2 regions of the Scandinavium lactucae genome follow, and region 1 is predicted to be linked to the other one. Evidence: predicted binding sites of a transcription regulator. Region 1 holds the regulator's gene; the other holds the start of a gene.
The links. Region 1 encodes LexA, which represses DNA repair genes until DNA is damaged. Its sites were predicted from a motif close to TNCTGTATGTACATACAGNA; they were not measured.
Positions count from the first base shown of each region.

Region 2: the regulator LexA is predicted to act here: its motif matches at 2,520-2,539, upstream of rmuC (DNA recombination protein RmuC).

Region 1 covers NZ_JAWXRD010000036.1:83,076-97,826, reverse strand. The annotation lists gene malF (maltose ABC transporter permease MalF) at 1-377, opposite strand, end outside; gene malE (maltose/maltodextrin ABC transporter substrate-binding protein MalE) at 498-1,688, opposite strand; gene malK (maltose/maltodextrin ABC transporter ATP-binding protein MalK) at 2,060-3,169, shown strand; gene SIK69_RS15905 (maltoporin) at 3,210-4,559, shown strand; gene malM (maltose operon protein MalM) at 4,677-5,642, shown strand; gene ubiC (chorismate lyase) at 5,834-6,331, shown strand; gene ubiA (4-hydroxybenzoate octaprenyltransferase) at 6,345-7,214, shown strand; gene plsB (glycerol-3-phosphate 1-O-acyltransferase PlsB) at 7,301-9,721, opposite strand; gene SIK69_RS15880 (diacylglycerol kinase) at 9,850-10,218, shown strand; gene lexA (transcriptional repressor LexA) at 10,328-10,936, shown strand; gene dinF (MATE family efflux transporter DinF) at 11,032-12,351, shown strand; gene SIK69_RS15865 (CsbD family protein) at 12,500-12,709, shown strand; gene zur (zinc uptake transcriptional repressor Zur) at 12,787-13,308, opposite strand; gene SIK69_RS15855 (cupin domain-containing protein) at 13,421-13,909, shown strand; gene SIK69_RS15850 (conjugal transfer protein TraF) at 14,086-14,751, shown strand, end outside.
Region 2 covers NZ_JAWXRD010000033.1:66,736-81,486, forward strand. The annotation lists partial or broken gene SIK69_RS14690 (ash family protein) at 1-110, shown strand, start outside; gene SIK69_RS14695 (hypothetical protein) at 114-569, shown strand; gene SIK69_RS14700 (dienelactone hydrolase family protein) at 615-1,424, opposite strand; gene udp (uridine phosphorylase) at 1,682-2,443, shown strand; gene rmuC (DNA recombination protein RmuC) at 2,600-4,051, shown strand; gene ubiE (bifunctional demethylmenaquinone methyltransferase/2-methoxy-6-polyprenyl-1,4-benzoquinol methylase UbiE) at 4,118-4,873, shown strand; gene ubiJ (ubiquinone biosynthesis protein UbiJ) at 4,886-5,491, shown strand; gene ubiB (ubiquinone biosynthesis regulatory protein kinase UbiB) at 5,488-7,128, shown strand; gene tatA (Sec-independent protein translocase subunit TatA) at 7,205-7,468, shown strand; gene tatB (Sec-independent protein translocase protein TatB) at 7,472-8,017, shown strand; gene tatC (Sec-independent protein translocase subunit TatC) at 8,020-8,796, shown strand; gene tatD (3'-5' ssDNA/RNA exonuclease TatD) at 8,856-9,638, shown strand; gene rfaH (transcription/translation regulatory transformer protein RfaH) at 9,641-10,129, opposite strand; gene ubiD (4-hydroxy-3-polyprenylbenzoate decarboxylase) at 10,290-11,801, shown strand; gene fre (NAD(P)H-flavin reductase) at 11,798-12,499, shown strand; gene fadA (acetyl-CoA C-acyltransferase FadA) at 12,744-13,907, opposite strand; gene fadB (fatty acid oxidation complex subunit alpha FadB) at 13,917-14,751, opposite strand, start outside.

The DNA of each region.
Region 1 (14,751 bases):
GGGTATAAGCCGAAGTTATAGGTTTTGCCCGCCTGATAAGAGCGGTCCATTAACACCTGCTGCGCACGCTCCTGCGTTAGCTGGTTGGTGCTGCTGTAGTTGGTGAAGGCGATGGCGATGGTACACACCAGTGGGAACAGGACGAACAGTCCCATCCCGGCCATGCCAGGATAAACATAGCGCCACGCATAGGCTTTGCGGTTGGCGAAGATATACAGGCCAGCAGAGCTTAAAATCAGCGTCATGATGGCGAACAGGTATTCCCCCTGGGCGTACATTAAAACAACAAGGTAACCCACCAGCAGGCCCAGTAGCCCGACCACGGACCACTTCAGCGTTTCGCTTTGCCACCAGTGACTCTTTTTAACGACATCCATGGGGTAATTTCCTCTACAGCTGTGAAAACGTGTAGGCCGGATAAGACGCTTAGCGTCGCCATCCGGCAACAGCACCTGATGACGCTTCGCTTATCAGGCCTACATTTCGTGCCTTATGACTTACTTAGTGATACGACCCTGAGCATCTTTCAGCGCTGCATCCACGGTCTGACGTCCGCTGGCGGCGTTGATAACCGCGGTGCGGGTGGCGTACCAGAAGGCGGCCATCTGCGGGATGTTAGGCATAATTTCGCCTTTCTGGGCGTTGGCCATGGTGGCGGCGATACGCGGATCTTTTTCCAGCTGTTCCTGGTAAGATTTCAGCGCTACGGCACCCAGCGGTTTGTCCTTGTTCACGTCCGCCAGACCGTCGTTAGTCAGCAGATAGTTTTCGAGGAACTCTTTCGCCAGCTCTTTGTTCGGGCTGGCGGCGTTGATGCCCGCGCTCAGCACGCCCACAAACGGTTTAGACGCTTTGCCTTTGAAGGTTGGCAGCAGCGTTACGCCGTAGTTGATTTTGCTCTTGTCGATGTTGGACCACGCCCACGGACCGTTGATGGTCATCGCGGTTTCGCCCTTGTTGAACGCCGCTTCCGCGATGGAGTAATCGGTATCCGCGTTCATGTGTTTGTTCTTGATAAGATCAACCAGGAAGGTCAGGCCCGCTTTTGCCCCTGCGCTGTCTACGCCCACGTCTTTCACGTCGTATTTGCCGTTTTCAAACTTAAAGGCATACCCGCCGTCGGCAGCGATCAGCGGCCAGGTGAAGTACGGTTCTTGCAGGTTGAACATCAGCGCGGATTTGCCCTTCGCCTTCAGCGTTTTATCCAGCGCCGGGATCTCTTCCCAGGTTTTCGGCGGGTTCGGCACCAGGTCTTTGTTATAGATGAGCGACAGCGCTTCGACCGCGATTGGGTAGGCGATAAGTTTGCCGTTGTAGCGTACGGCATCCCAGGTGAACGGATACAGTTTGTCCTGGAACGCTTTGTCTGGGGTCACTTCAGCCAGCAGGCCGGACTGCGCGTAGCCACCAAAACGGTCGTGCGCCCAGAAGATAATGTCCGGGCCATCGCCAGTGGCGGCCACCTGCGGGTATTTCTCTTCCAGTTTATCCGGGTGCTCAATGGTCACTTTAATGCCGGTATCTTTCTCGAATTTCTTACCGACTTCAGCAAGGCCGTTATAGCCCTTATCGCCGTTGATCCAGATAACCAGCTTGCCTTCTTCAATTTTCGCGAAGGCAGAGGCGGAAAACATCATCGTGGTCAGTGCAGACAGCGCGAGGATGCGAGCGCCAGTTTTGATTTTCATATATCCCGTCCTATTTGGTGATGTGCTCGTGGATACGCCTGGTGGCTTTTACAACGCTGAGTTTCCTTTCTTAGCAACCTCTTTCCATCCTCCCCAACCCTACGCCCCACCGCTCCTTTCTGTGATCTCTGTTGCATAAATTTTAGTTATGAGTCCTGGCGCACACAAAACGACGCCGAATTTTGCCGTGTGCATCACGAATTTCACCAGGCCACGCCGGACGTGGGGGCAGAGCAGCTCTCCTCATCCTCCCGTCTCCTCCCCCATCAAAAACCAGGGGGCGGAGGATTCACGAAAGTTATTGGTCGCGCATAGTCAGCGCCAGAATAAATATTTCTTTTCGTGACAGGTAGTAATCAAGGGAGAAGGGGATGGCGAGCGTACAGCTGCGTAATGTAACGAAAGCCTGGGGTGACGTGGTGGTGTCGAAAGACATCAATCTCGACATCCATGAGGGGGAGTTCGTGGTGTTTGTCGGGCCATCAGGCTGCGGTAAATCCACGCTGCTGCGCATGATCGCCGGGCTGGAAACCATCACCAGTGGGGACTTGCTGATTGGTGACAAGCGAATGAACGACACGCCGCCCGCCGAGCGTGGTATCGGCATGGTGTTCCAGTCTTATGCGCTTTACCCCCATCTCTCGGTGGCAGAGAACATGTCGTTTGGCCTCAAACTTGCCGGGGCGAAAAAAGAGGTGATCGCCCAGCGCGTGACCCAGGTGGCCGAAGTGCTGCAGCTGGCTCACCTTCTGGAGCGTAAACCGAAAGCACTGTCCGGCGGGCAGCGTCAGCGCGTGGCGATTGGCCGTACGCTGGTGGCTGAGCCGCGGGTGTTCCTGCTTGATGAACCGCTTTCAAACCTTGATGCCGCACTGCGTGTGCAGATGCGTATTGAGATTTCCCGACTGCATAAGCGTCTGGGTCGCACGATGATTTACGTCACCCACGATCAGGTCGAAGCGATGACCCTGGCCGACAAAATCGTGGTGCTGGATGCCGGGCGCGTGGCGCAAATCGGCAAGCCTCTCGAACTTTATCACTATCCGGCAGATCGGTTCGTCGCGGGCTTTATCGGCTCGCCGAAGATGAACTTCCTGCCGGTGAAAGTCACCGCCACCGCCATTGAGCAGGTGCAGGTGGAACTGCCAAACCGTCAGCAAATCTGGCTGCCGGTGGAAAGTACCGGCGTGCAGGTTGGCGCAAACATGTCATTAGGCATTCGTCCTGAGCATCTTCTACCGAGTGATATCGCTGATGTCACCCTCGAAGGTGACGTGCAGGTCGTCGAGCAACTGGGTCACGAAACGCAAATTCATATCCAGATCCCCGCCATCCGTCAGAATCTGGTGTACCGCCAGAATGACGTGGTGTTGGTAGAAGAGGGAGCCACATTCGCTATCGGTCTGCCGCCAGAGCGTTGCCATCTGTTCCGTGAAGATGGTTCCGCATGTCGTCGGCTGCACAAAGAACCGGGCGTTTAAATCCCATAACAAAAGAAAAGCAATGGTCTCAGGAGATAGAATGATGATTACTCTGCGCAAACTTCCAGTGGCACTCGCCGTGACAGCAGGCATTTTGTCTGCGCACGCGGGCGCTGTAGATTTTAAAGGTTACGCCCGTTCGGGTATCGGCTGGACCGGTAGCGGCGGCGCGCAACAGTGCTTCCAGGCGACTGGTGCTCAAAGTAAATACCGTCTCGGTAACGAATGTGAAACGTACGCCGAACTGAAATTTGGTCAGGAAGTGTGGAAAGAGGGCGATAAGAGCTTCTACTTCGACACCAACGTCGCTTACTCCGTCGCACAGCAGAACGACTGGGAAGCCACCAGTCCGGCGTTCCGTGAAGCCAACGTGCAGGGTAAAAACCTGATCGACGCCCTGCCAGGTTCCACTATCTGGGCCGGTAAGCGCTTCTATCAACGTCACGACGTTCACATGATCGACTTCTACTACTGGGATATCTCCGGTCCGGGTGCAGGTCTGGAAAACGTGGATGTGGGCATCGGTAAACTCTCCTTCGCAGCAACCCGTTCGACCGAAGCAGGCGGCTCCAATGCTTTCGCCAGCGACAATATTCGTGATTACACCTCTTCAACTGCCAATGACGTGTTTGACGTGCGTTTGGGCCAGATGGAAATCAACCCAGGCGGTACCCTGGAGCTGGGTGTGGACTACGGTCACACTAACGTAAATGACGATTACTACTTGCAGCCACAGGCATCGAAAGATGGCTGGATGTTCACCGCGGAACATACCCAGAGCATGCTGAAAGGCTTTAACAAGTTTGTGGTGCAGTACGCCACCGACTCCATGACCTCTCAGGGCAAAGGCCAGGCGCAGGGTGCGGGTGTTGGTCTCGGCAATGACGAGAGTGGCAAACTGTACGCGTACGGCATTAACAACGACGGCCACCTGCTGCGTATCCTCGACCACGGTGCAATTTCCCTGGGCGACAGCTGGGACCTGATGTACGTCGGTATGTACCAGGACATCAACTGGGATAACAACAACGGCACCAAATGGTATACCGTCGGTGTTCGTCCAATGTACAAATGGACGCCTATCATGAGCACCTTGCTGGAAGTGGGCTACGACAACGTCAAATCCCAGAACACCGGCGACACCAACAACCAGTACAAAATTACCCTCGCACAACAATGGCAGGCTGGCGACAGCATCTGGTCCCGTCCGGCTATCCGTGTGTTCGCCACCTACGCCAAGTGGGATGAGAAATGGGGCTACGACACTTCCGGCAGCCCAGCGACCAACAACGGAAACTACAACTCCAACTTCGGTATGCAGACCGCTGGCCTTGGCCGTGGCGACAACGACGAGTGGAGCTTCGGTGCCCAGATGGAAATCTGGTGGTAATTCGCAGTTAAGTTAACCCACTGTTATGCCACACAAAGAGGGACGAAAGTCCCTCTATTTTAGACTCAGCGCGCTATTGCCTGGCTACCGCTGAGCCCTGTCTTTGAGGTGATAAAAATGAAAATGAACAAAAGTCTCATCGCGCTGTGCCTCTCTGCTGGTCTGCTGGCAAGCGTCCCTGCCGTCAGTTTTGCTGAGGTGAATTTCGTGCCGCAGAACACCACTGCCGCACCGGCTATCCCGGCAACTGCGCTACAGCAGTTGGTCTGGACGCCCGTTGATCAAGCTAAAACCCAAACCACTTCTCTCTCCGGTGGCGGTCAGTCGCTAAACGTGCCGGGGATTTCTGGCCCGGTGGCGGCGTATAGCGTCCCGGCAAATATTGGTGAGTTGAACATTACCCTCACCAGTGAAGTGAACAAACAAACCAGCGTGTATGCGCCGAACGTGCTGATTCTGGATCAGAACATGACGCCATCGGCGTTCTTCCCGAGCAGCTACTTTACCTACCAGGAGCCAGGCGTAATGAGCGCCGACCGACTGGAAGGTGTCATGCGTCTGACCCCAGCGCTGGGCCAGCAGAAAATTTATGTGCTGGTGTTCACCACCCCGCAAGATTTGCAGCAAACCACTACCCTGATTGACCCGGCAAAAGCCTACGCTAAAGGCACCGGTAATGCGGTGCCGGATATTCCGGACCCGATTGCCCGGCACGTGACCGAAGGCACGCTGAAGCTGAAAGTGAAAACCTCATCCGCCTCCAGTGTGCTGGTTGGCCCACTGTTTGGTTCTTCAGGCCCTGGCCCGGTCACCGTGGGCAACACGGCGGCACCGGTTTACAGCGCACCTGCGGCAGCACCGTCAACGGCGGCAGTGGCAGCGTCAGCCACCGCAGCATCAGCACCGGCAGCGAAGAGCGAACCGGTTCTCAATGACACCGAAAGCTATTTCAACAACGCGATTAAACAGGCTGTGAAAGAGGGCAATATCGATAAAGCCCTGAAACTGTTAAACGAAGCCGAGCGCCTCGGTTCGACTTCAGCCCGTTCCACCTTTATCAGTAGTGTAAAAGGCAAGGGGTAAAAACATCTCCCCACATTGCTGATGTTTAGGCCCTGGCCATTCGGTGCGTCTCCCTCGACGCACCGTTTTTTCTGACGCAACGGCGGATGTTGCATCCCTGTTGCGCTACCGCGCGGATATTGACGTTTCTTCCTCCCGCTAACCCTTTTCTACGATACAATGCCGATAAGTTTTGTATCGGAGAGTCTGGCATGTCACACCCTGCGCTGGCGCAGCTGCGTGCACTACGCTATTACACCACCCTTCCGGAACTCGATGCGGCGCTGCTCGACTGGCTGCTGCTGGAAGATTCCATGACCAAACGTTTTGAACAGCAGGGCAAGCGCGTCACCGTGACGCTGGTGCGTGAAGATTTCGTGGGTCAGGATGAGGTCGCCGAAGAACTGGCGCTGCTGCCCGCCGAGCCGCGCTACTGGCTGCGTGAGATTTTGCTCTGCGCCGACGGCGAATCCTGGCTTGCCGGCCGAACGGTGGTGCCGGAATCTACCCTGTCTGGACCGGAGCTGGCGCTGCAACAGCTCGGCAAAACCCCGCTGGGGCGCTACCTGTTTACCTCATCCACCTTAACCCGTGATTTTATTGAAATTGGTAAAGATGCAGAGCTGTGGGGGCGTCGTTCCCGCCTTCGGCTGAGCGGAAAACCGCTGCTGTTAACCGAGCTGTTTCTGCCTGCGTCGCCGCTGTACTGAGAGGAAGAGAATTATGGAGAGGAGTCTGACGCAAAATAAGCTCCAGGCTTATAGCCGTCTGATGCGTATTGATAAGCCGATAGGCTCGCTGCTGCTGCTCTGGCCGACGCTGTGGGCGCTGTGGGTAGCCATGCCTGGCGTACCGCCGCTGTGGATCCTCGCGGTGTTCGTGGCGGGGGTGTGGATGATGCGTGCCGCGGGCTGCGTGGTGAACGACTACGCCGACCGTAAAATTGATGGTCACGTCAAACGCACCGCCCATCGCCCGTTACCGAGCGGCGATATCAGCGAGAAAGAGGCGCGCATCCTGTTTGTGGTGCTGGTGGTGCTCTCGTTCCTGCTGGTACTGACGCTCAACACCATGACTATTCTGCTGTCGGTGGCCGGTCTGGCGCTGGCGTGGGTGTATCCGTTTATGAAACGCTACACCCATCTGCCACAGGTGGTGCTGGGCGCGGCGTTTGGCTGGTCTATCCCGATGGCCTATGCCGCGGTCAGTGAATCGTTACCGCTGAGCTGCTGGCTGATGTTCCTGGCGAATATCTGCTGGACGGTGGCCTACGATACCGAATATGCGATGGTTGACCGGGATGACGATTTAAAGATTGGCGTCAAATCTACCGCGATTCTGTTTGGCAAACACGACAAGCTGATCATCGGGATTTTGCAGGTCTTATCGCTAGGATTGATGGTGGCGGTCGGCTGGCTGAGCCATCTTAACTGGGAATTCTACTGGTCGATTTTCATCGCCGGGGCGCTGTTTATTTATCAGCAGAAGCTGATTAAAAACCGCGATCGTGATGCCTGCTTTAAAGCGTTTATGAACAACAACTACGTGGGGCTGGTGTTGTTTATCGGTCTGGCGATGAGTTATATGCTTTAACCTCTTCCCGGCGGCGCAAGGCTTGCCGGGCAAAAACAAAAAAGCCGGAGCAACTCACATTGCTCCGGCTTTTTTACGCGCTAAGGTCACGCGTCCTGATTGGCGCTCTCGACGGTCAGACGCACATCGGACGCAATCAGCTCAGCCAGCATCTGATACACCTTCAGCGTTTCCGCCGGTTCGGCATCGCCGGTATCACTGATGTAACCTTCGTCACGCAGGGTCAGCACCAGGGTACTGAACACCGCTTTATCGAAGAACTCCGGCGCGTTGATGCCATGCAGCACTGACAGACGTTGTGCCACGGTGCGGCTCTCTTTCTCCAGCGTACTGCGGTTGATGGACGGATTCGCACTCAGCAGCCAGAAGGTAATGGCGTAGCGTTGCAGCGTTTCACGGGCTCCAGCAGCCAGCAGTTGCAGGGTACGGGAGTGCGACGGGTTGACGCTAACGTCGTCATTCTCAACCGTGATCAGCGCCTGACGCTGCATTTCGGCCAGCAGCAGGTCGATAACGCCCGCCAGCTCGTCTTTTTCCCAGCGCAGGAACAGCTCGGCTTTCAGCATCGGGTACAGCACTTCCACATGTCGCACCATCTCCGCGCGGGAGATTTTGCGATGCTGGGTCACAATCGCGGCCAGCAGCGACGGGATCATCAGCATGTGGGTAATGTTGTTGCGATAGTAGGTCATCAACACCGCCTGCTCGCGCGGCAGGATGATGATATCGCCGATGGTGTCTTTCTCGACTTCGAACTTGTTCATCTGCAACGCATGATCGATAAGCTCGCTGGCGGTGGCAGACGGTACGGTGGAATCCGAGGAGTACGGCACGTTGCGCATCAGCTGTAGATAGCATTCGAGCTGCTCGGTTAACTGCTCGCGGGTCAGCGAGCGCTGACGCGAGGCCAGCAGCGCGGTCACACACAGGTTCATGGCGTTGGCCGCCCCGGCGTTGTTAATGCGCACCATCAGGTCTTCGGCGATGTTGTTCACCGTTGGCGTCAGCCAGGCCGGACGAATGGATTCAATCGGGTCGATGGACTCCCGCCACTCCGGCACGTGCTGGTTGAGATAGGTCATCAGCGGCATCGGTTCGCCAAAGTTGACGTAGCCCTGACCGAGATTACGCAGTTTGCTCAGGCCGCGCAGCATCTGCGGCAGACTCTCTTTCTCTTTGGTCGCCCCACGCAGCTCTTTGGCGTAGGTGCCCACTTCCATCACGTGCTCGTAGCCGATGTAAATAGGCACGAGAGTGATTGGACGGGTGCCGCCACGCAGCATCGCCTGAATGGTCATCGACAAGGTGCCGGTTTTCGGATCCAGCAGACGACCGGTACGGGAACGCCCGCCTTCCACGAAGTATTCAACGGAATAGCCGCGGCTGAACAGCTCGCCTAAGTATTCGCGGAATACGGTGGAATACAGCTTGTTACCTTTGAAGGTACGACGAATAAAGAACGCGCCCAGGCGGCGGAAAATCGGGCCCGCGGGCCAGAAATTCAGGTTGATGCCTGCGGCGATATGCGGCGGCACCAGCCCCTGGTGATAAAGCACGTAAGAGAGCAGCATATAGTCCATGTGGCTGCGGTGGCAGGGCACATAGACAATCTCATGGCCGTCGTGCGCCAGCTGACGCACGCGCTCGGCGTTATTGACGTTGATCCCCTGGTACAAACGGTTCCAGGTGAAGCCGAGTACGCGGTCGGTGAGACGAATCATCTCGTAAGAGAAGTTGGCGGCAATCTCTTCCATCAGCGCAATGGCGTTCTGCTGTGCTTTTTCATGGGAGATTTTCTTGCTGCGCGCTTCGTCTTCTACCGCACGGGCAATCGCTTTGGATGCCAGCAGCTTATTGAACAAGTCCTGACGGGCAGGCAGACGCGGGCCGACGGCAGCCAGACGCTGACGGGCAAAATGGGTACGCGCCACGCGGGCCAGCTTCTGAGCGATAATTTTATCGGTGCCGTGCTCGGTGGCCATGCGGCGCAGCGACACGGACGGCGAGAAACGCACGAAGCTGTCGCGACCAAGCCAGGTCACGGCGAAGAATTTCTGGAAGCCGTTCATCATGCGCAGAGGCGGATTGGCTTCGCCTTTTTCACGGCCCGGTGAGCGACCAAACATCACCGACACTGGAACCATTTGCACATCGAGTTCTGGATTGCTGCGATGCAAATCCAGATAATGATGGAAGAGCTTGATAGACTCTTCTTTCGGCGTGTAATACGTAAACGCGCGCGGCCCGCCGTGAATGAACACGTAGCGCGGCAGCACGGTGCCGTCGATCTCCAGCGGTTCCAGCGGATCCGGGAGGTCATGCGCCAGACATTGGGCGCGTAACGTCAGCAGGTCTGCTTTCGAGTTATACGGCAGAACATACATAATTGGGCGTGAGGTATCGAGTCCCAGTTCCTCGGCAGGATTTGCCGGGATAGACTTGCTTTTTACCAGCACGCTTAATGGTAAATTCAGTAATTTATAGTAAATTCGTGGCCAGCCAGACATAAACGATGTAAAGCCTCTGGTTAATCATGCAAATGCGCCGCAAGGATAACAGAAAGTACACAGAATATCTGTTCTACCACGCGCGGCGCACACCGACATTGACGCTAATAATGCAAAAGGTTCTTTTGATGGCAAATGATACCACCGGGTTCACCCGAATCTTCAAAGCGGCAGGCTATTCCTGGAAGGGTTTCCGCGCCGCATGGCAAAACGAAGCGGCCTTTCGCCAGGAGGGAACCGCCGCCATTATCGCCGTCATCATCGCCTGTTGGTTAGACGTGGATGCGATCACTCGGGTGCTACTGATTGGCTCGGTCCTGTTGGTGATGATAGTGGAAATTCTCAACAGCGCGATCGAAGCCGTGGTCGATCGCATCGGCACAGAACGTCACGAGCTGTCCGGGCGAGCGAAAGACATGGGCTCCGCCGCGGTGCTGCTGTCGATTATGGTCGCTGTCTTCACCTGGGTGTCGCTGCTGTGGACGCATTTTCGCTAACGCTCGCATAATTACGCAAACGTCTGGTTTTTTGTGCGTTTTGCGGTTCCAAAATCGCCATTAGCTGTATATACTCACAGCATAACTGTATATACACCCAGGGGGCGGAATGAAAGCGTTAACGACCAGGCAGCAAGAGGTGTTCGATCTTATTCGGGATCACATCAGCCAAACCGGCATGCCGCCAACGCGTGCGGAAATCGCGCAGCGCTTGGGGTTCCGTTCCCCGAACGCGGCTGAAGAGCATCTGAAAGCGCTGGCACGTAAAGGCGTCATCGAGATTGTTTCCGGCGCATCCCGCGGTATTCGTCTGCTGATTGAAGAAGAATCAGGCATTCCGCTGATTGGCCGCGTCGCAGCGGGTGAACCCCTGCTGGCACAGCAACATATCGAAGCACATTACCAGGTCGATCCGGCGATGTTTAAGCCGAGCGCCGATTTCCTGCTGCGCGTCAGCGGTATGTCGATGCGTGATATCGGTATTCTTGACGGCGATCTGCTGGCGGTGCATAAAACCCAGGACGTGCGTAACGGCCAGGTGGTTGTCGCCCGTATTGATGACGAAGTGACCGTGAAACGCCTGAAAAAGCAGGGCAGCACCGTTGAACTGCTGCCGGAAAACAGCGAGTTTTCCCCGATTGTGGTCGATCTGCGCCAGCAGAACTTCTCCATCGAAGGGCTGGCGGTTGGCGTTATCCGCAATGGCGAATGGCAGTAACCGTCTCGTCAGGCCGGAATTAAGTATTTTCAGTGGCACCGTTCTGGTGCCATTTTGTTATCTTTTTTACCTCATTCACTCGTACAGGTTTTCTCATGTCGCTCTTCAGCGCTGCGGACAAGGCATTGTGGCGTCTTGCGCTACCCATGATTTTCTCCAACATCACCGTGCCACTGCTTGGCCTGGTGGACACGGCGGTTATCGGCCATCTCGATAGCCCGGTGTATCTCGGCGGCGTAGCGGTCGGCTCAATGGCGACCAGCTTCCTGTTTATGCTGCTGCTGTTCCTGCGGATGAGCACTACCGGCCTGACCGCGCAAGCCTTCGGCGCAAAAGACCCCGTTCGCCTCGCCAGAGCGCTGGTGCAGCCGTTGCTTCTGGCGATTGGCGCTGGAGCAGCCATCGTGCTGCTGCGCACCCCGTTGATTGACCTGGCGCTGCATATTGTTGGCGGCAGCGAGGCGGTACTCGAACAGGCCCGCCGCTTCCTCGAGATTCGCTGGCTGAGCGCGCCTGCATCGCTGGCTAACCTGGTGCTGCTGGGCTGGCTGCTTGGGGTTCAATATGCGCGGGCCCCGGTAATTTTGCTGGTGGTCGGCAATGTGCTGAACATCGCGCTCGATTTATGGCTGGTGATGGGCCTGCACATGAACGTGCAGGGAGCCGCGCTGGCCACGGTCTGCGCCGAATACGTGACTTTTTTCATCGGCCTGCTGATGGTGCGTCGGGTGTTACACCTGCGCGGCATTTCGTGGGCGCTAATGAAAGATGCCTGGCGCGGTAATATTCGCCGCCTGTTGGCGCTCAACCGCGACATCATGCTGCGTTCGCTGCTGCTGCAGCTATGCTTTGGCGCGCTGACGGTATTAGGTGCCCGGCTTGGGAGTGACATCGTCGCGGTCAACGCGGTGCTGATGACCATGTTGACCTTTACCGCCTACGCGCTGGACGGCTTTGCCTACGCGGTGGAAGCCCACTCCGGGCAGGCGTATGGTGCGCGTGATGACAGCCAACTGTTGCAGGTCTGGAAAGCGGCGTGCCGTCAATCCGGCATTGTCGCCCTGGCGTTCGCGCTAATTTATGCGCTAGCGGGAGAACAGATTGTTGCCATGCTGACGTCCATCACTGAGCTGCGGGAACTGGCCGATCGCTACGTTATCTGGCAGGTGGTTCTGCCGGTGATCGGCGTGTGGTGTTATCTGCTCGACGGCATGTTTATTGGTGCCACGCGTGGGGCGGAGATGCGTAACAGCATGGCGGTGGCGGCGGCGGGTTTTGCCCTGACTCTGTTCACTGTGCCCGTTCTCGGCAATCACGGATTATGGTTGGCGCTGGCGGTATTCCTCGCCCTGCGCGGCCTGGCGCTGGCGTGGATTTGGCGGCGTCACGGGCAACACGGAACCTGGTTTTCGTAGCTGCTTCGTTTTTAGTCGATGGTTAAAGATTCTGAATAATCTTCAGCAGGCAAAATCCTTACCTATACTGATTACCACGTCCAGCAGAAAACAGTGTTTTACGGACGATGTTATTTCACTCTCTCCACCGAACTAAGAGGAATGGATCATGAATAAAGACGAAGTCGGCGGTAACTGGAAACAGCTCAAAGGTAAAGTGAAAGAGAAATGGGGTAAGCTGACCGATGATGACTTCACCGTCATTGAAGGTAAGCGCGACCAGCTGGTCGGGAAAATCCAGGAACGTTACGGCTATGAGAAAGATCAGGCCGAGAACGAAGTGAAAGACTGGGAAACCCGCAACGATTACCGCTGGTAAATAAATGCACTACCCGTGCGTACACGGATGTACAACCCTCAGGGCGGCTTAAAGGCCGCCCGATATTTTTCTGGCGCTTATTTCTGACCCGGTTTGCGTTTGATGAGGATCGTATGATCGTGACCGCAGCAGTCCTGTGTGCGGCAAGCTTCCACCTCGACACACCCTGAACACAGCCCATGGGCTTCAATCACGTTATGACGTAGCGCAAAGCCCATCCGCGCCGCCAATGCATGCATAATGTCTTCCACGCCGTCAGCCGCTTCTTCCTTCACCACGCCACAACGATCGCAGATAAACATCGCCGACGTATGCGAGGGTTTATCGAACAGATGGCACATCACATAGCTATTGGTGGACTCCACTTTATGCACAAATCCCTGCTCGAGTAAGAATTCCAGCGCCCGATACACGGTCGGCGGCTTGGCCTGCGGCTCGCTGACTTTCAGCAGGTCCAGCAGATCATAAGCGCTGATTGCGCCCGGTTGCAGCGTCATCAGGCGGAGCACTTCAAGGCGTTGGGGGGTCAGTCGCACGCCACGTTGAGCGCAAAGCCTTTCGGCCTGCACGAGCATGTCTTGTGGAGTGGAGTCGTCCATAGGTGCCTCGAATCGGGTGTAAAGTAAACGCCTACTTTACCATGTTTAGGCTCAAACGCCGATAACCTGCCGAGTGTGCTATACATGACCCAACGTACCCAGGAGGGACAAAATGAAAAGACCTGACTGTATTCGACACTGGCGCGAGCTGGAAGAACCCGATAATTCAACCTATCCCGACAGCAGCGAGCTGTTTTCCATCGGCGCACCGCTGGCGCGTAAGCTCGGGCTGATGCGCCTGGGTATTCATCACGAACGCCTGCCGCCGGGCCGCCGCACCTCGTATCCCCATGCCGAAAGCGATGAAGAAGAGTTTATCTATGTGGTGAGTGGTCGCCCTCAGGCGTGGATCAACGGCTACCTTTGGCAGCTTGAGCCGGGTGACAGCGTGGGTTTTCCATCGGGTACTGGCATCTGCCACACTTTTATCAACAATACAGCGGCAGACGTAGAATTATTGGTGGTCGGAGAGGCCAATAAAAAGCATAACCGTATTTATTACCCGCTGAATCCGGAATATGCCGCCACCCGCCAGGATCGCTGGGTCGACCATCCGCCACAGTTTTTTGGTCCGCACGACGGGAAACCTTCGCGAAAATAACAATCTCTTCTATAAATATTGAGGGGCATCACACAATTCAACCTTAACACAGTGAGCCTTAAGGCAAATCATCCTAATTGGCTGCTTTTTACATCGTTATTCACAGCAATAGTTCGGCCCTTTTCAGCGGATAACTGAACGGGGAAAAACGTTCACCTGCATATAACGAGCATACTGTGAAAAAAAATATTAAATATTCTGTGGTGTCAGCGGCCGTCTCCCTGTTTATGGCAAATCAGGCGGGAGCGGCCAATACCTGGTCCGAGGCAAGAAACGATGCAATGGGGGGAACCGGGGTGGCGTCGGCTAATTATGGCAGCGCGGTGCTGATTAACCCCGCGTTACTGGCGAAGTCACAACCGGACGATGATGTCTCTGTCGTTATTCCATCTGTAGGGGCGCAGATTACCGACAAAGACAATCTTCGCGATCAAATTGACGATATCAGCGATGAAATCGACCACTACAAAAAGGTACTCGATAACCTGACGCCACAAGATATCCTGTTGAACCCTGGCGGCACGTTAAACGAATTCCAGAGTGCGGCGGGGGATCTGGCCGGACAGTTGGAAGATCTGAAAGGAAAAACTGCCCGCGCGACCGCCGGGGCAGGGATCGCCGTCAGCGTACCAACCTCGGCGGTATCCCTGGCCTTTGTCGCCAAAGCCTATGCCCACGCGCGTGCCAGCTCCAGTATCGATCAGAACGATATCGACTACCTGCGGAACATTCAGAACTCCGACGCGTTCGCTGCCACCCAGGCCGCCAATGCGGTGATCAACGGCAGCGACGAAATCACCAACAACCTCAACTCAACGGCGTCCGGTAAAGGGGCAATTGTT
Region 2 (14,751 bases), on a different contig from region 1:
CGAAAGGTTGGCCGGTTTCACTTGTGTCCGGTATTCCTACCCCCGTCAGCGTCACCACCTGTGAGCGTAGGAACTCCAGCGGTGACTCCTTAAAAAACACAAGGAATTGCCAAATGACTACAGCATCAAGCCAAACCCTCTCTGAAGACGATCTACAAGAAATCCAGGAAGCACTTGATATTCCCCTGTCGGGGTCTGCTGACCTTTTTACCGCTGCGGACTTTTGCGGCACCCTGGTCAGCGTAATGGTGGAGTGTGGGGACAAATACTACCGACTGGCGCTATGCGGGCGCTTATCACACGCGCTGACAGTACTGCGTCAGCGTTGCGTGGACGCCATGCCAGACTGGGTGGTCAGCCAACTGACGGTGGAAACGGTCCCGTTATCCACCTTGCCGGAGAGCTGGCAGGACACCGATCTGCTGCTGGATTATGCCCAGGCATTAACCCTGACATTAAGTGGCGGCACGCTTCTGGCGAAAAACGGTCAGGATCTGGCGGGTTTACTGCACGATGTGGTGTATTTTCTGGTGGATGAACTCAAATCCCCGCGGTTCGAAAAAGCCTAAATAGTGAGTTTTTGCCCGGCAGTTGCCGGGCAATCAAGGCTCTGTTTAGCCTTTCTTCCCGCCGTACTGCGCAAACCACGCCAGCATTCTTTGCCAGCCGTCTTTGGCCGACTCTTCGTGGTAGCTCGGACGATAGTCGGCGTTAAACGCGTGTCCGGCTTCCGGGTAAACAACAATATCTGCTTTGGCGTTTGCCGCCCGCAGCGCCTGACGCATGGTCTCCACGCTCTCCAGCGTAATGCCCGTATCCTGGCCGCCGTACAGGCCGAGCACTGGCGCGGTCAAATCGATCGCGATATCAACCGGATGCTTCGGTGAATTCAGCGATTTTTCACCCACCAGTTTGCCGTACCACGCCACCGCCGCTTTCAGCTGTGGATTATGCGCCGCGTACAGCCACGCTATGCGGCCGCCCCAGCAAAAACCGGTGATCAGCAGGCGATTGGCGTCGCCGCCGTTGCGCGAGGCCCAACTGGCAACGTGGTCGAGATCTGCCAGCACCTGAGCATCAGGCACTTTCGACACCAGGCCGCTGAACAGCGTCGGGATGTCAGCATAGTCATTCGGATCGCCCTGACGGAAATAGAGCTCCGGCGCAATTGCCAGATAGCCTTCACCCGCCAGACGACGGCAGACGTCGCAGATGTGCTCGTGCACGCCGAAAATTTCCTGCACCACAATCACCACCGGCAACGGGCCGTCGGTATTTTTTGGCCGGGCATGAAACGCAGGCATGTTTTCACCCTGCGACGGGATTGACGTTTCCCCAGAAACGATCGCGTCTTCCGGGGTCACGATAAGGGTTGAGGCGTGAGGTGCTGCAGCCGGTGCAAAGCCGGGTTGTTTATCTGTCATGGTCTTCTCCGTACCCATCGATTTAGCGCAGTGATAAATATAGTCCGCAGGTTAACAATTCACAGTGCCAGAAAACGGCTATCTTATGTGCAGTGGTTATCATTACCGCTTGTTAATGTGATGTGAATCACTTTTTATAAGAAAACTAATGCAAACATTTTCACTCATAGTGATGATTGTCACGAAAATGTGTCCAAAGCTTCGGTAGAGTACGTTTTTGCTTCTGCTGACAACTCGACCCAGAGAGGAGTTTTTATATGTCTAAGTCTGATGTTTTTCATCTCGGCCTCACCAAGAACGATTTACAAGGGGCAACGCTCGCTATCGTCCCGGGCGATCCGGAGCGTGTGGAAAAGATCGCCGCGCTGATGGACAAGCCGGTTAAGCTGGCATCGCATCGTGAATTCACCTCCTGGCGTGCAGAGCTGGACGGTAAAGCGGTTATCGTGTGTTCCACCGGTATCGGCGGTCCGTCCACCTCGATTGCAGTAGAAGAGCTGGCCCAGCTGGGCATCCGTACTTTCCTGCGCGTGGGCACCACCGGTGCTATCCAGCCGAACATTAACGTCGGCGACGTGCTGGTCACCACCGCCTCCGTACGTCTGGACGGTGCCAGCCTGCATTTCGCCCCGATGGAATACCCGGCGGTCGCTGATTTCGCCTGTACCACCGCGTTGGTTGAAGCGGCAAAATCCGTCGGCGCGACCACTCACATCGGTGTGACCGCGTCTTCCGACACCTTCTACCCAGGCCAGGAACGTTACGACACCTTCTCCGGTCGCGTGGTGAACCGCTACAAAGGCTCGATGGAAGAGTGGCAGTCGATGGGCGTGATGAACTATGAAATGGAATCCGCCACCCTGCTGACCATGTGTTCCAGCCAGGGCCTGCGCGCGGGCATGGTTGCGGGCGTTATCGTTAACCGCACTCAGCAAGAAATTCCGAACGCGGAAACCATGAAGAAAACCGAAAGCCACGCGGTGAAAATCGTGGTCGAAGCGGCACGTCGCCTGCTGTAATTCCTCTGCTTTATGAAAAGGCCGACGTGTTCGGCCTTTTCTTTTTTGCGTGCATCCTCGCAGGAAAACCCTTTTAAACTGGACATTTATACAGCACAATTCACAATTCTACGTTGTGTCGGTATTGTGCCGATAAGTTGTTGAGCAGGGGGAGCCGTGGATATTTCAATCATCATCAGCGCAGTGGCTGCACTGATTGTCGGGGCCGCATTTGGCTGGCTGGCAAGCAAATCACATGCCGACCGGCTTCGGGCTGATTTCATCGAAGAGCGGCACGATCTCGATATTGAACTGGCGGCGGCGAAACAACAGCTGGCGCAAAATGCCCACTGGCGCGATGAATGCGAACTGCTGAATAACGAACTGCGTAACCTGCGGGAGATTAACACCTCGCTGGAAGCCGATCTGCGTGAAGTAACTACCCGCCTCGAATCGACCCAATTGCACGCCGAAGACAAAATTCGCCAGATGGTGAACAGCGAACAACGCCTGAGCGAGCAGTTTGAAAACCTCGCCAATCGTATTTTTGAGCACAGTAATCGCCGGGTTGATGAACAGAATCGCCAGAGCCTACACGGATTGCTCTCGCCGCTGCGCGAACAGCTCGACGGCTTCCGTCGCCAGGTGCAGGACAGCTTCGGCAAAGAGGCGCAGGAACGTCACACCCTGGCTCATGAAATTCGTAATCTTCAGCAGCTTAATGCGCAAATGGCCCAGGAAGCGGTCAACCTGACCAAAGCGCTGAAGGGCGATAACAAAACCCAGGGCAACTGGGGGGAAGTGGTCCTGACGCGCGTTCTGGAGGCATCTGGCCTGCGGGAAGGCCACGAATACCAGACTCAGGTCAGTATCGAAACCGATACCCGTGCCCGAATGCAGCCTGATGTGATCGTGCGTTTGCCGCAGGGCAAAGACGTGGTGATCGACGCCAAAATGACGCTTATCGCCTACGAGCGATTCTTTAATGCAGAAGAAGATTACGTGCGTGAAGCCGCGCTGCAGGAACATATCGCCTCGGTACGCAACCATATTCGTCTGCTGGGCCGTAAAGATTATCAGCAGCTACCGGGCCTGCGCTCGCTGGACTATGTGCTGATGTTTATCCCGGTGGAGCCTGCGTTCCTGTTGGCGATTGATCGACAGCCAGACCTGATTACCGAAGCGCTCCGAAACAACATCATGCTGGTCAGCCCAACCACGCTGCTGGTGGCGCTGCGCACCATTGCGAACCTTTGGCGCTATGAGCATCAGAGCCGTAATGCCCAGCAGATTGCCGATCGCGCCAGCCGCCTGTACGACAAAATGCGGCTGTTTGTCGATGATATGTCGGCGATCGGGCAGGGGTTGGATAAAGCTCAGGATAACTATCGTCAGGCCATGAAAAAACTCGCCTCCGGGCGCGGAAACCTGCTGGCGCAGGCAGAATCCTTCCGGGGGTTAGGCGTTGAAGTGAAACGTGAAATTAATCCTGACTTGGCCGAACAGGCGACGGCGCAGGAAGAGGCGTTTGACCCCGACAACAGCGCATTCAATGACGATGCGGCACGCTTGTCGGCCTCTGATGAACCGTCTGAAACTGAGGCGCATCGCGTTTCCCGGCACGGTTGAAACGTAGGGGAAATGCGCCCAATCTGTTACACTCCAGGTACATTTTCTTGATAGGCAGACATTGAGATGGTTGAGGATTCACAAGAAACGACGCACTTTGGCTTCCAGACAGTAGCCAAATCGCAGAAAGAGGACATGGTGGCGCATGTATTCCATTCTGTTGCCGCTAAGTATGATGTTATGAACGACCTGATGTCGTTCGGGATCCATCGCTTGTGGAAGCGCTTTACCATTGACTGCAGCGGCGTCCGCCGTGGGCAAAAAGTGCTGGATTTAGCAGGCGGTACTGGCGACCTGACGGCGAAATTCTCTCGTCTGGTGGGCGAAACCGGTAGCGTCGTGCTGGCTGATATCAACGAATCGATGCTCAAAATGGGCCGCGAAAAGCTGCGCAATATCGGCGTGATTGGCAATGTGGAATACGTGCAGGCCAACGCGGAAGCGCTGCCGTTCCCGGACAACACGTTTGACTGCATCACCATTTCCTTTGGCCTGCGTAACGTTACCGACAAAGAAAAAGCGCTGCGTTCTATGTATCGCGTGCTGAAACCGGGCGGACGTTTGCTGGTGCTGGAGTTCTCCAAACCCATCCTCGATCCATTAAGCAAAGCCTATGACGCCTACTCATTCCATGTGCTGCCGCGTGTGGGGGAATTAGTGGCGAAAGACGGCGAAAGCTATCGCTATCTGGCGGAATCCATCCGTATGCATCCCGATCAGGACACCCTGAAAGCGATGATGCAGGATGCCGGTTTCGACAATGTGGATTACTACAACCTGACGGCCGGTATCGTCGCGTTGCACCGCGGGTATAAGTTCTGACAGGAGTTTGCCATGCCTTTTCAACCTATGGTCACTGCGGGCATTGAAGGTGTGCTTAACACCTTTTTGTGGCGCGAACGTGCGCTCAAACCTGCCCGTCAGCGTCTGCTGGGCAAGGTGCTGCGCGTTGAGCTAAAAGAGTTCACGGCCCCGTTGGTGCTGGTTTTCAGCGAGCAGCAGATTGATGTCCTGAGCGCGTGGGAAGGCGAGGCGGATTGCACCGTCAGTACCCGCATCGGCGTGTTGCCGCAGCTTCGTAACCGCCAGCAGTTGACGTCCCTGATCCGTTCGGGTGACCTCGAAGTGCAGGGCTGCCTTCAGGTGGTGCAAAATTTTGTCGCGCTGGCGGATCTGGCGGAGTTCGATCCTGCCGAACTGCTGGCCCCCTATACCGGCGATATCGTTGCTGAAGGCGTGAGTAAAGTGCTGCGCGGCGGGGCGAACTTCCTGCAGCGCGGTGTGCAACGTCAGCAGCGCTATGTGGCAGAAGTCATTACCGAAGAGTGGCGCATGGCACCGGGTTCGCTGGAAGTGGCCTGGTTTGCCGAAGAGAGCGCTGCCGTTGTGCGCGCCGTTGAAGCCTTAACCAAACGGCTGGAAAAACTGGAGGGGAAATGACGCCAGGAGAAATTCGGCGCCTGTATTTTATCATCCGCACCTTTTTGAGTTACGGGCTTGATGAGCTCATTCCCAAAATGCGTATCACGCTGCCGCTTCGACTCTGGCGGCGGATGTTGTTCTGGATGCCCAACCGCCACAAAGATTTACCGTTAGGCGATCGCCTGCGCCTTGCCTTGCAGGAACTCGGCCCGGTCTGGATCAAATTTGGCCAGATGCTATCAACCCGCCGTGACCTTTTCCCCCCTCAAATCGCCGATCAGCTGGCCATGCTGCAAGACCGCGTTGCCCCTTTTGACGGTAAGCTCGCGAAGCGTCAAATCGAAAAATCGATGGGTGATATTCCCGTTGAGAGCTGGTTCGATGAGTTTGACATTCAGCCGCTGGCCTCGGCGTCTATTGCTCAGGTGCACACCGCCCGTCTGAAAGAGAATGGCAAAGAGGTGGTCATCAAGGTGATTCGCCCGGATATCCTGCCGGTCATTAAAGCAGACATGAAGCTGATTTACCGTCTTGCGCGCTGGGTGCCCCGGTTGCTGCCCGACGGTCGCCGTCTGCGTCCGCAGGAAGTGGTAAAAGAGTATGAGAAAACGCTGCTTGATGAGCTGAATTTGCTGCGTGAAGCGGCCAACGCCATTCAGCTGCGCCGCAACTTTGAAGACAGCCCGATGCTCTATGTGCCGGAAGTCTATTCTGACTATTGTCGCGAAGACATGCTGGTAATGGAGCGTATTTACGGCATTCCGGTGTCGGATGTGGAGACCCTGGAAAAACAGAATACCAACATGAAACTGCTGGCCGAGCGCGGCGTGCAGGTGTTCTTCACGCAGGTGTTCCGCGACAGCTTCTTCCATGCAGATATGCATCCGGGCAATATCTTCGTCAGCTACGAGCATCCGGAGGATCCGCAGTATATCGGCATCGACTGTGGCATTGTGGGCTCGCTGAACAAGGAAGATAAGCGCTATTTGGCGGAAAACTTTATCGCTTTCTTTAACCGCGATTACCGCAAAGTGGCTGAACTGCATGTGGATTCCGGCTGGGTGCCGCCCGATACCAACGTGGAAGAGTTTGAATTTGCTATCCGCACAGTCTGCGAGCCCATCTTCGAGAAGCCGCTGGCAGAAATCTCGTTTGGTCACGTGCTGTTGAATCTGTTTAACACCGCGCGCCGCTTTAATATGGAAGTGCAGCCGCAACTGGTTTTACTTCAGAAAACATTACTTTACGTTGAGGGGGTAGGCCGCCAGCTCTATCCTCAGTTAGACTTATGGAAGACAGCGAAACCTTTCCTCGAGTCATGGCTCAAAGATCAGGTAGGCATTCCGGCGCTGATTCGGGCGTTTAAAGAAAAAGCGCCGTTCTGGATCGAAAAAATGCCGGAAATGCCGGAACTCATTTATGACAGTTTGCGCCAGGGCAAAAGTCTTCAGCGAAGCATTGATAAAATCGCTCGCGAGATGGGAACCAACCATGTCCGACAAGGGCAATCCCGCTACCTGTTTGGCGTGGGTGCCGTGTTGATGTTGAGTGGAACCTTGCTATTGATAACCCGCCCAGATTTGGGGCTGCACCCGGTAGGTTTGATGGGGGCAGGGGTTGTTGCCTGGTTGATTGGCTGGTTTAAAGGCCGCTGATTTTTGCATCATTCAGACGAAGGCGTGTAATCTACACGTCAGTGGATCCATTATCATCTGACACAGAGGAACATGTATGGGTGGTATCAGTATTTGGCAGTTGTTGATTATCGTCGTTATCGTGGTTCTGCTTTTTGGGACGAAAAAGCTGAGCTCACTGGGATCTGACCTGGGCGCGTCTATCAAGGGCTTTAAAAAAGCCATGGGTGATGAAGACGACAAACAGGAAAAGAAAGAGCCTTCCGCTGATGACGCTGATTTCCCTGCGAAATCGCTGTCTGAAAAGCCGGGTGATTCCAGCAAAGACGATGCAAAACGCCACGATAAAGAGCAGGTGTAATTCGTGTTCGACATTGGTTTCAGTGAACTGATCCTGGTTTTCGTTATTGGCCTGATTGTCCTCGGGCCAAAACGGCTGCCGGTGGCAGTGAAAACGGTGGCTGGCTGGGTGCGGGCGATCCGCTCGCTGGCGACCACCGTACAAAACGAACTGGCACAGGAGCTGAAACTCCAGGAGTTTCAGGACAGCCTGAAGAAGGTGGAAAAGGCGAGTCTCGGCAACCTTTCGCCGGAGCTGAAGGAGTCGATGGACGAGCTGCGTGAAGCGGCGGAATCCATGAAACGCTCCTATACCCAGGCCGATCCTGAGCGCGCCAGCGATGAAGCCAACACCATCCATAACCCGGTGGTGAAGGGCAGTGAAGCGCAGCGCGAGGGCGTGACGCCGGTGACGCCTGAGCATCACGCCAGTGCGGAAGCCCAGGCACCCGACGTGACGGAAGAACCCGTTGAGCACGTCCCGGAAACCGACGTTTCTACAGCGAAAGTTACCGCGCCAGCTGCCGCACCGGCTTCCTCCCCTTCCCCTGCAAACAGCGATAAACCGTAATCATGGGCGTAGAAGAGACTCAACCGCTGATCTCGCATTTGATTGAGCTGCGTAAGCGCCTTATCAACTGCATTATCGCGGTATTCGCAATTTTTCTGGCGTTGGTGTATTTCGCCAATGACATCTATCAGCTGGTGTCCGCGCCACTGATCAACCAGATGCCCGTCGGGGCAACGATGATCGCCACCGATGTGGCATCGCCGTTCTTCACGCCGATCAAGCTGACCTTTATGGTCTCGGTGATCCTCTCGGCACCGGTAATTCTCTACCAGGTCTGGGCGTTCATTGCCCCGGCGCTGTATAAACATGAGCGTCGGCTGGTGGTGCCACTGCTGGTATCCAGTACGTTGCTGTTCTATATCGGCATGGCTTTTGCGTACTTCGTGGTGTTCCCGTTAGCGTTTGGCTTCCTGACCCATACCGCGCCGATTGGCGTGCAGGTGTCGACGGATATCCGCAGTTATCTCGATTTCGTGATGGCGCTGTTTATGGCCTTCGGCGTGTCGTTTGAAGTACCGGTCGCCATCGTGCTGTTGTGCTGGGTAGGTGTGACAACGCCAGATGACCTGCGTAAGAAACGCCCGTACGTTCTGGTGGGGGCGTTCGTTGTCGGGATGCTATTAACCCCGCCGGATGTGTTCTCGCAAACGCTGCTCGCCATTCCAATGTATTGCCTGTTTGAAGTCGGGGTGTTCTTCGCCCGATTCTATACCGGCAAACGGTTGTCGCGAGATGAAGACGCCGCAGCGGAAGAAGAAGCCGCCGGGAAAGAAGAATAATTAGCCGTTGAAAAGAATAAACAGCCGCCCGAAAGGGCGGTTGTCGTATGGGAGGCAGCATGTTTGATATTGGCGTTAATCTGACCAGTTCTCAGTTTTCCCGCGATCGTGATGAGGTCGTGGAACGCGCGTTTGCTACTGGCCTGAAAGGAATGCTGATAACCGGCACCAATCCGGAAGAGAGCGACGCGGCGCAGCAGCTGACGCAGCGCTATAAAAACTGTTGGTCCACGGCGGGGGTCCATCCTCATGACAGCAGCCGGTGGACACCGGAAGTGGCTGACACACTCCGTCGTCTGGCGCAGATGCCTGGCGTGGTCGCGGTGGGTGAATGTGGGCTCGACTTTAACCGCAATTTCTCGACCCCGCAGGAACAGGAAATCGCCTTTAGCGCACAACTGGCATTGGCCGCTGAATTGAAGATGCCCGTTTTCCTGCACTGTCGCGAGGCGCATGATCGCTTTATCACGCTGTTAACGCCGTGGCTCGATAAGCTGCCGGGTGCCGTATTGCATTGTTTCACCGGCACGCGGGAAGAACTTCAGGCGTGCCTGGCGCATGGGCTGTATATCGGCATTACCGGTTGGGTGTGCGATGAGCGTCGCGGGCTGGAATTGCGCGACTTGCTGCCGTTTATTCCGGCGGAGCGCCTGCTGATCGAGACCGATGCGCCGTGGCTGCTGCCGCGCGATTTGTCACCCAAACCGTCTTCGCGGCGCAATGAACCGGCCCATCTGTCTCACATTCTGCAACGCATTGCGCACTGGCGTGGCGATGACGCACAGGCGCTGTCAGACATGACCGACAGGAATGTGAAAAAGGTGTTTGGGATAGATTTTTGACGTCAGACTTTGCGGAAATCGGTGTTTTTCACGCTCTGTAAAACCTGCTTGTTCAACAAATTCAGCAGCAGCATGGAACGTGCTTCGCCATCGGGTTCGGTGAATATGGCCTGTAACCCTTCGAACGCTCCTTCGGTGATCACCACGTCATCGCCGGCATAGGGCGTGTCCGGATCGGTTATGCCTTCCGGGGTGTGGATAGAGAGCTGGTGAATCACGTCGGACGGCACCATCGCGGGCTGCATGCCAAAGCGGACGAAATGGCTGACGCCGCGAGTGGCGTTGATGGTCGTGGTGTGAATGACCTCCGGGTCAAACTCCACGAACAGATAGTTGGGGAACAGCGGTTCATCCACGGTCGTGCGCTTGCCGCGGATGATTTTTTCCAGCGCAATAGTGGGCATCAGGCAATTCACTGCCTGGCGTTCAAGATGTTCCTGGGCACGCTGAAGTTGCCCACGTTTGCAGTACAGTAAATACCAGGCTTGCATAATGACTCTTTCTCTTAATTCTGATGAAAGCATAACAAAAGCCAGGCGTGATAGCGAAAGGCTTTGTGCCCGGGCAGGGCATCTCTCCTTCACCCTAATTTAACAAAATTACAGCATCCCGCGTCTGAAGGCCGTATAATGAGGCGCTTACGAAGAGGCCATGACTGACCCCATGAAATACCATGATTTGCGCGACTTTCTGACACAACTGGAACAACAGGGCGAGCTGAAACGCATCTCTCTGCCAGTCGACCCCCATCTGGAAATCACCGAGATTGCCGATCGTACCCTGCGTGCGGGTGGCCCTGCGCTGCTGTTTGAAAATCCTAAAGGATTCGACATGCCGGTGTTGTGCAACCTGTTCGGCACGCCGAAGCGCGTGGCTATGGGGATGGGACAGGAAGACGTCAGCGCACTGCGTGACGTGGGGAAACTACTGGCGTTCCTGAAAGAGCCAGAGCCGCCAAAAGGGTTCCGCGATCTGTTCGATAAGCTGCCACAGTTCAAACAAGTGCTGAACATGCCGACCAAACGTCTGCGTGGTGCGCCGTGTCAGCAAAAAGTCACCCAGGGTGATGACGTTGATTTGCACCGTATTCCGATCATGACCTGCTGGCCGGAAGATGCCGCCCCGCTGATCACCTGGGGTTTGACGGTGACGCGCGGGCCACATAAAGAACGGCAGAATCTTGGTATTTATCGTCAGCAGCTGATCGGCAAAAACAAGCTGATTATGCGTTGGCTGTCGCATCGCGGCGGTGCGCTGGATTTCCAGGAGTGGTGTGCGGCGCATCCAGGCGAACGTTTCCCGGTCTCCGTGGCGCTGGGCGCTGATCCGGCCACCATTCTTGCGGCGGTGACACCGGTGCCCGACACCCTTTCGGAATATGCGTTTGCCGGGCTGTTGCGCGGCACCAAAACCGAAGTGGTTAAATGCCTGTCGAACGACCTCGAAGTGCCCGCCAGCGCGGAAATCGTGCTTGAGGGGTATATCGAAGCAGGTGAGATGGCACCGGAAGGGCCGTACGGCGATCACACCGGTTACTACAATGAAGTGGACAGCTTCCCGGTCTTTACCGTCACCCATGTGACCCAGCGTGAAGACGCGATTTACCATTCCACTTATACTGGCCGTCCGCCTGATGAACCGGCGGTGCTGGGCGTGGCGCTGAACGAAGTGTTTGTGCCTATTTTGCAAAAGCAGTTCCCGGAAATTGTCGATTTTTATCTGCCGCCGGAAGGGTGTTCCTATCGCCTCGCCGTGGTGACGATGAAAAAGCAGTACGCCGGTCATGCCAAGCGGGTAATGATGGGCGTATGGTCTTTTCTGCGCCAGTTTATGTACACCAAATTTGTGATTGTCTGTGATGACGACGTGAACGCTCGTGACTGGAACGACGTTATCTGGGCGATTACCACGCGTATGGATCCCGCCCGTGATACGGTGCTGGTCGAAAATACGCCGATAGATTATCTGGACTTCGCCTCGCCGGTTTCCGGTTTAGGTTCGAAAATGGGGCTGGATGCCACGAATAAATGGCCTGGCGAAACCCAACGTGAGTGGGGACGTCCAATCAAGAAAGATCCCGACGTGACGGCGCGAATTGACGCCATTTGGGATGAGCTGGCTATCTTTAATGACGAGAATAGACCCGACAGAGGGAGCGCATGACAACCTTAAGCTGTAAAGTCACTTCGGTAGATGCCATTACCGACACGGTATACCGCGTTCGTTTAGAACCGGAAGCGGCCTTTTCCTTCCGCGCGGGCCAGTATCTGATGGTGGTAATGGACGAACGTGATAAGCGTCCGTTCTCTATGGCGTCCACGCCTGCCGAGCAGAACATTATTGAGCTGCATATCGGCGCGTCAGAGCTGAATCTGTACGCGATGGCGGTGATGGACCGGATTCTCAAAGAGCGTGAGGTTGTGGTTGATATCCCCCACGGCGAGGCATGGCTGCGCGACGATAACGAGCGCCCGCTGGTGCTGATTGCCGGTGGTACAGGCTTCTCGTATGTGCGTTCTATTCTGCTCACCGCGCTGGCGCAGAACCCAAATCGTGATATCGCGATTTACTGGGGCGGGCGTGAAGAGAAGCATCTGTACGATTTATCAGAGCTGGAAGCGCTGTCGGTGAACCATCCGAATCTGCGCGTTGAGCCTGTAGTTGAGCAGCCGGAAGAGGGCTGGCGTGGCCGCTCTGGCACCGTGTTAACGGCAGTATTGCAGGATTACGGCACGCTGGCGGAGCACGACATCTATATTGCTGGACGTTTTGAAATGGCGAAAATTGCCCGGGACCTGTTCTGCAACGAGCGGAATGCCCGTGAAGACCGCCTGTTCGGCGATGCGTTTTCGTTCATTTAAGCAGAAGATTTGCTCGGCGGCACTGCGTTTGCACGGGCCGGCAGGCCGCGCAGCGCTATACCAATAAAAAACCCGCCCCTGACAGGCGGGAAAAACGGCAACTAAATTCTCCCCGTCATCATTCACGTTGCCTCTTTGTTGGCTGCCTTCGGTCACCCCGGTCACATAGTGATCTATGCTCCCGGGGATTCGCTCAGTTGCCGCCGCGATGCAGCGCGAATTATTTAGGGGTTTAATTCTTCGATTAGACGCGTTCAATCACCGTCGCAATACCCTGACCCAGACCGATACACATTGTCGCCAGACCGAACTGGGCGTCTTTGCGTTCCATCAGGTTGATAAGCGTGGTGGTGATACGTGCCCCGGAACAGCCGAGCGGGTGACCGAGGGCGATCGCCCCGCCGTTGAGGTTGATCTTCTCGTCTATCTGCTCCATCAAACCCAGATCTTTAATGCACGGTAGGATCTGCGCGGCAAACGCTTCATTCATCTCAAACAGATCGATATCGCTGGCGGACAGCCCGGCTTTTTTCAACGCCAGTTTTGACGCCGGAACCGGTCCATATCCCATGATTGACGGGTCGCAGCCCACCACCGCCATTGAACGCACGCGAGCACGGATCTTCAGGCCCAGTTCACGGGCCCGGCTTTCGCTCATCACCAGCAGGGCGGCGGCACCGTCGGACAGTGCGGATGACGTTCCCGCCGTAACGGTACCGGTCACGGGATCAAACGCCGGACGCAGGGTAGAAAGCGCTTCGACGGTGGTTTCAGGACGGATCACTTCGTCATAGGTGAACTGCTTCAGCACGCCGTCAGCGTCGTGACCGCCGGTCGGGATGATTTCATTTTTAAACGCACCGGACTGCGTTGCAGCCCAGGCCCGTGCGTGAGAGCGGGCTGCAAAGGCATCCTGCATTTCACGACTGATGCCGTGCAGGCGCGACAGCATTTCGGCGGTCAGGCCCATCATTCCGGCCGCTTTCGCCACATTACGGCTCATGCCCGGATGGAAATCTACGCCGTGGCTCATCGGCACGTGGCCCATGTGCTCCACGCCGCCAACCAGACATGCCTGTGCGTCGCCGGTCATGATCATGCGAGCCGCGTCGTGCAGCGCCTGCATGGAAGAACCACACAGACGGTTGACGGTGACCGCCGGAACGGAGTGCGGGATTTCAGCCAGCAGTGACGCGTTTCGCGCGATGTTGAAGCCTTGCTCAAGAGTCTGCTGCACGCAGCCCCAGTAAATATCGTCCAGCGCCGCAGGATCCAGGGCCGGGTTGCGGGCCAGCAGGCTACGCATCAGATGGGCGGAGAGGTCTTCTGCCCGTACGTTACGGAATGCGCCGCCTTTTGAACGGCCCATCGGGGTACGAATTGCATCGACAATGACAACCTGTTCCATTGTGACTCCTTAAGCCGTTTTCAGCTCACCCACCGGACGGGCAGGTTCAACCGGTGGATAATATGCTTCGTTGTGGCGCGCTTTGTTGCGCAGGCCTTCCGGCACGTCGTACAGCGGGCCGAGATGCTGATACTGCTGCGCCATGTCGAGGTACTTCGCGCTGCCGAGCGTATCCAGCCAACGGAATGCGCCGCCGTGGAACGGAGGGAAACCGAGACCATACACCAGCGCCATGTCCGCTTCCGCTGGGCTTGCGATAATGCCTTCTTCGAGGCAACGCACTACTTCGTTGACCATCGGGATCATCATGCGGGCGATAATGTCTTCGTCGCTGAATTCACGTTTGGCCTGACTGACGTCCGCCAGCAGCGCTTCAACCGCAGGATCTTCCTCTTTCTTCGGCTTGCCCTTGCTGTCTTCTTTATAACGCCAGAAACCGAGGCCATTTTTCTGGCCGTAACGGCTGGCTTCGAACAGAGCATCAATCGCATCGCGGTAATCTTTCTGCATTCGCTGTGGGAAGCCAGCAGCCATGACGGCCTGCGCGTGATGTGCGGTATCAATGCCCACCACGTCCAGCAGGTAGGCCGGGCCCATTGGCCAGCCGAACACTTTCTCCATCACTTTGTCGACTCTGTGGAAGTCGGCCCCGTCGCGTAGCAACTGGCTGAATCCGGCGAAGTAAGGGAACAGTACGCGGTTGACAAAGAAACCTGGGCAGTCATTCACCACGATCGGCGTTTTGCCCATTTTGCTGGCCCATGCGACCACTTTGGCGATGGTGTCTTCTGAGGTTTTCTCCCCGCGAATAACCTCAACCAGCGGCATACGGTGCACCGGGTTA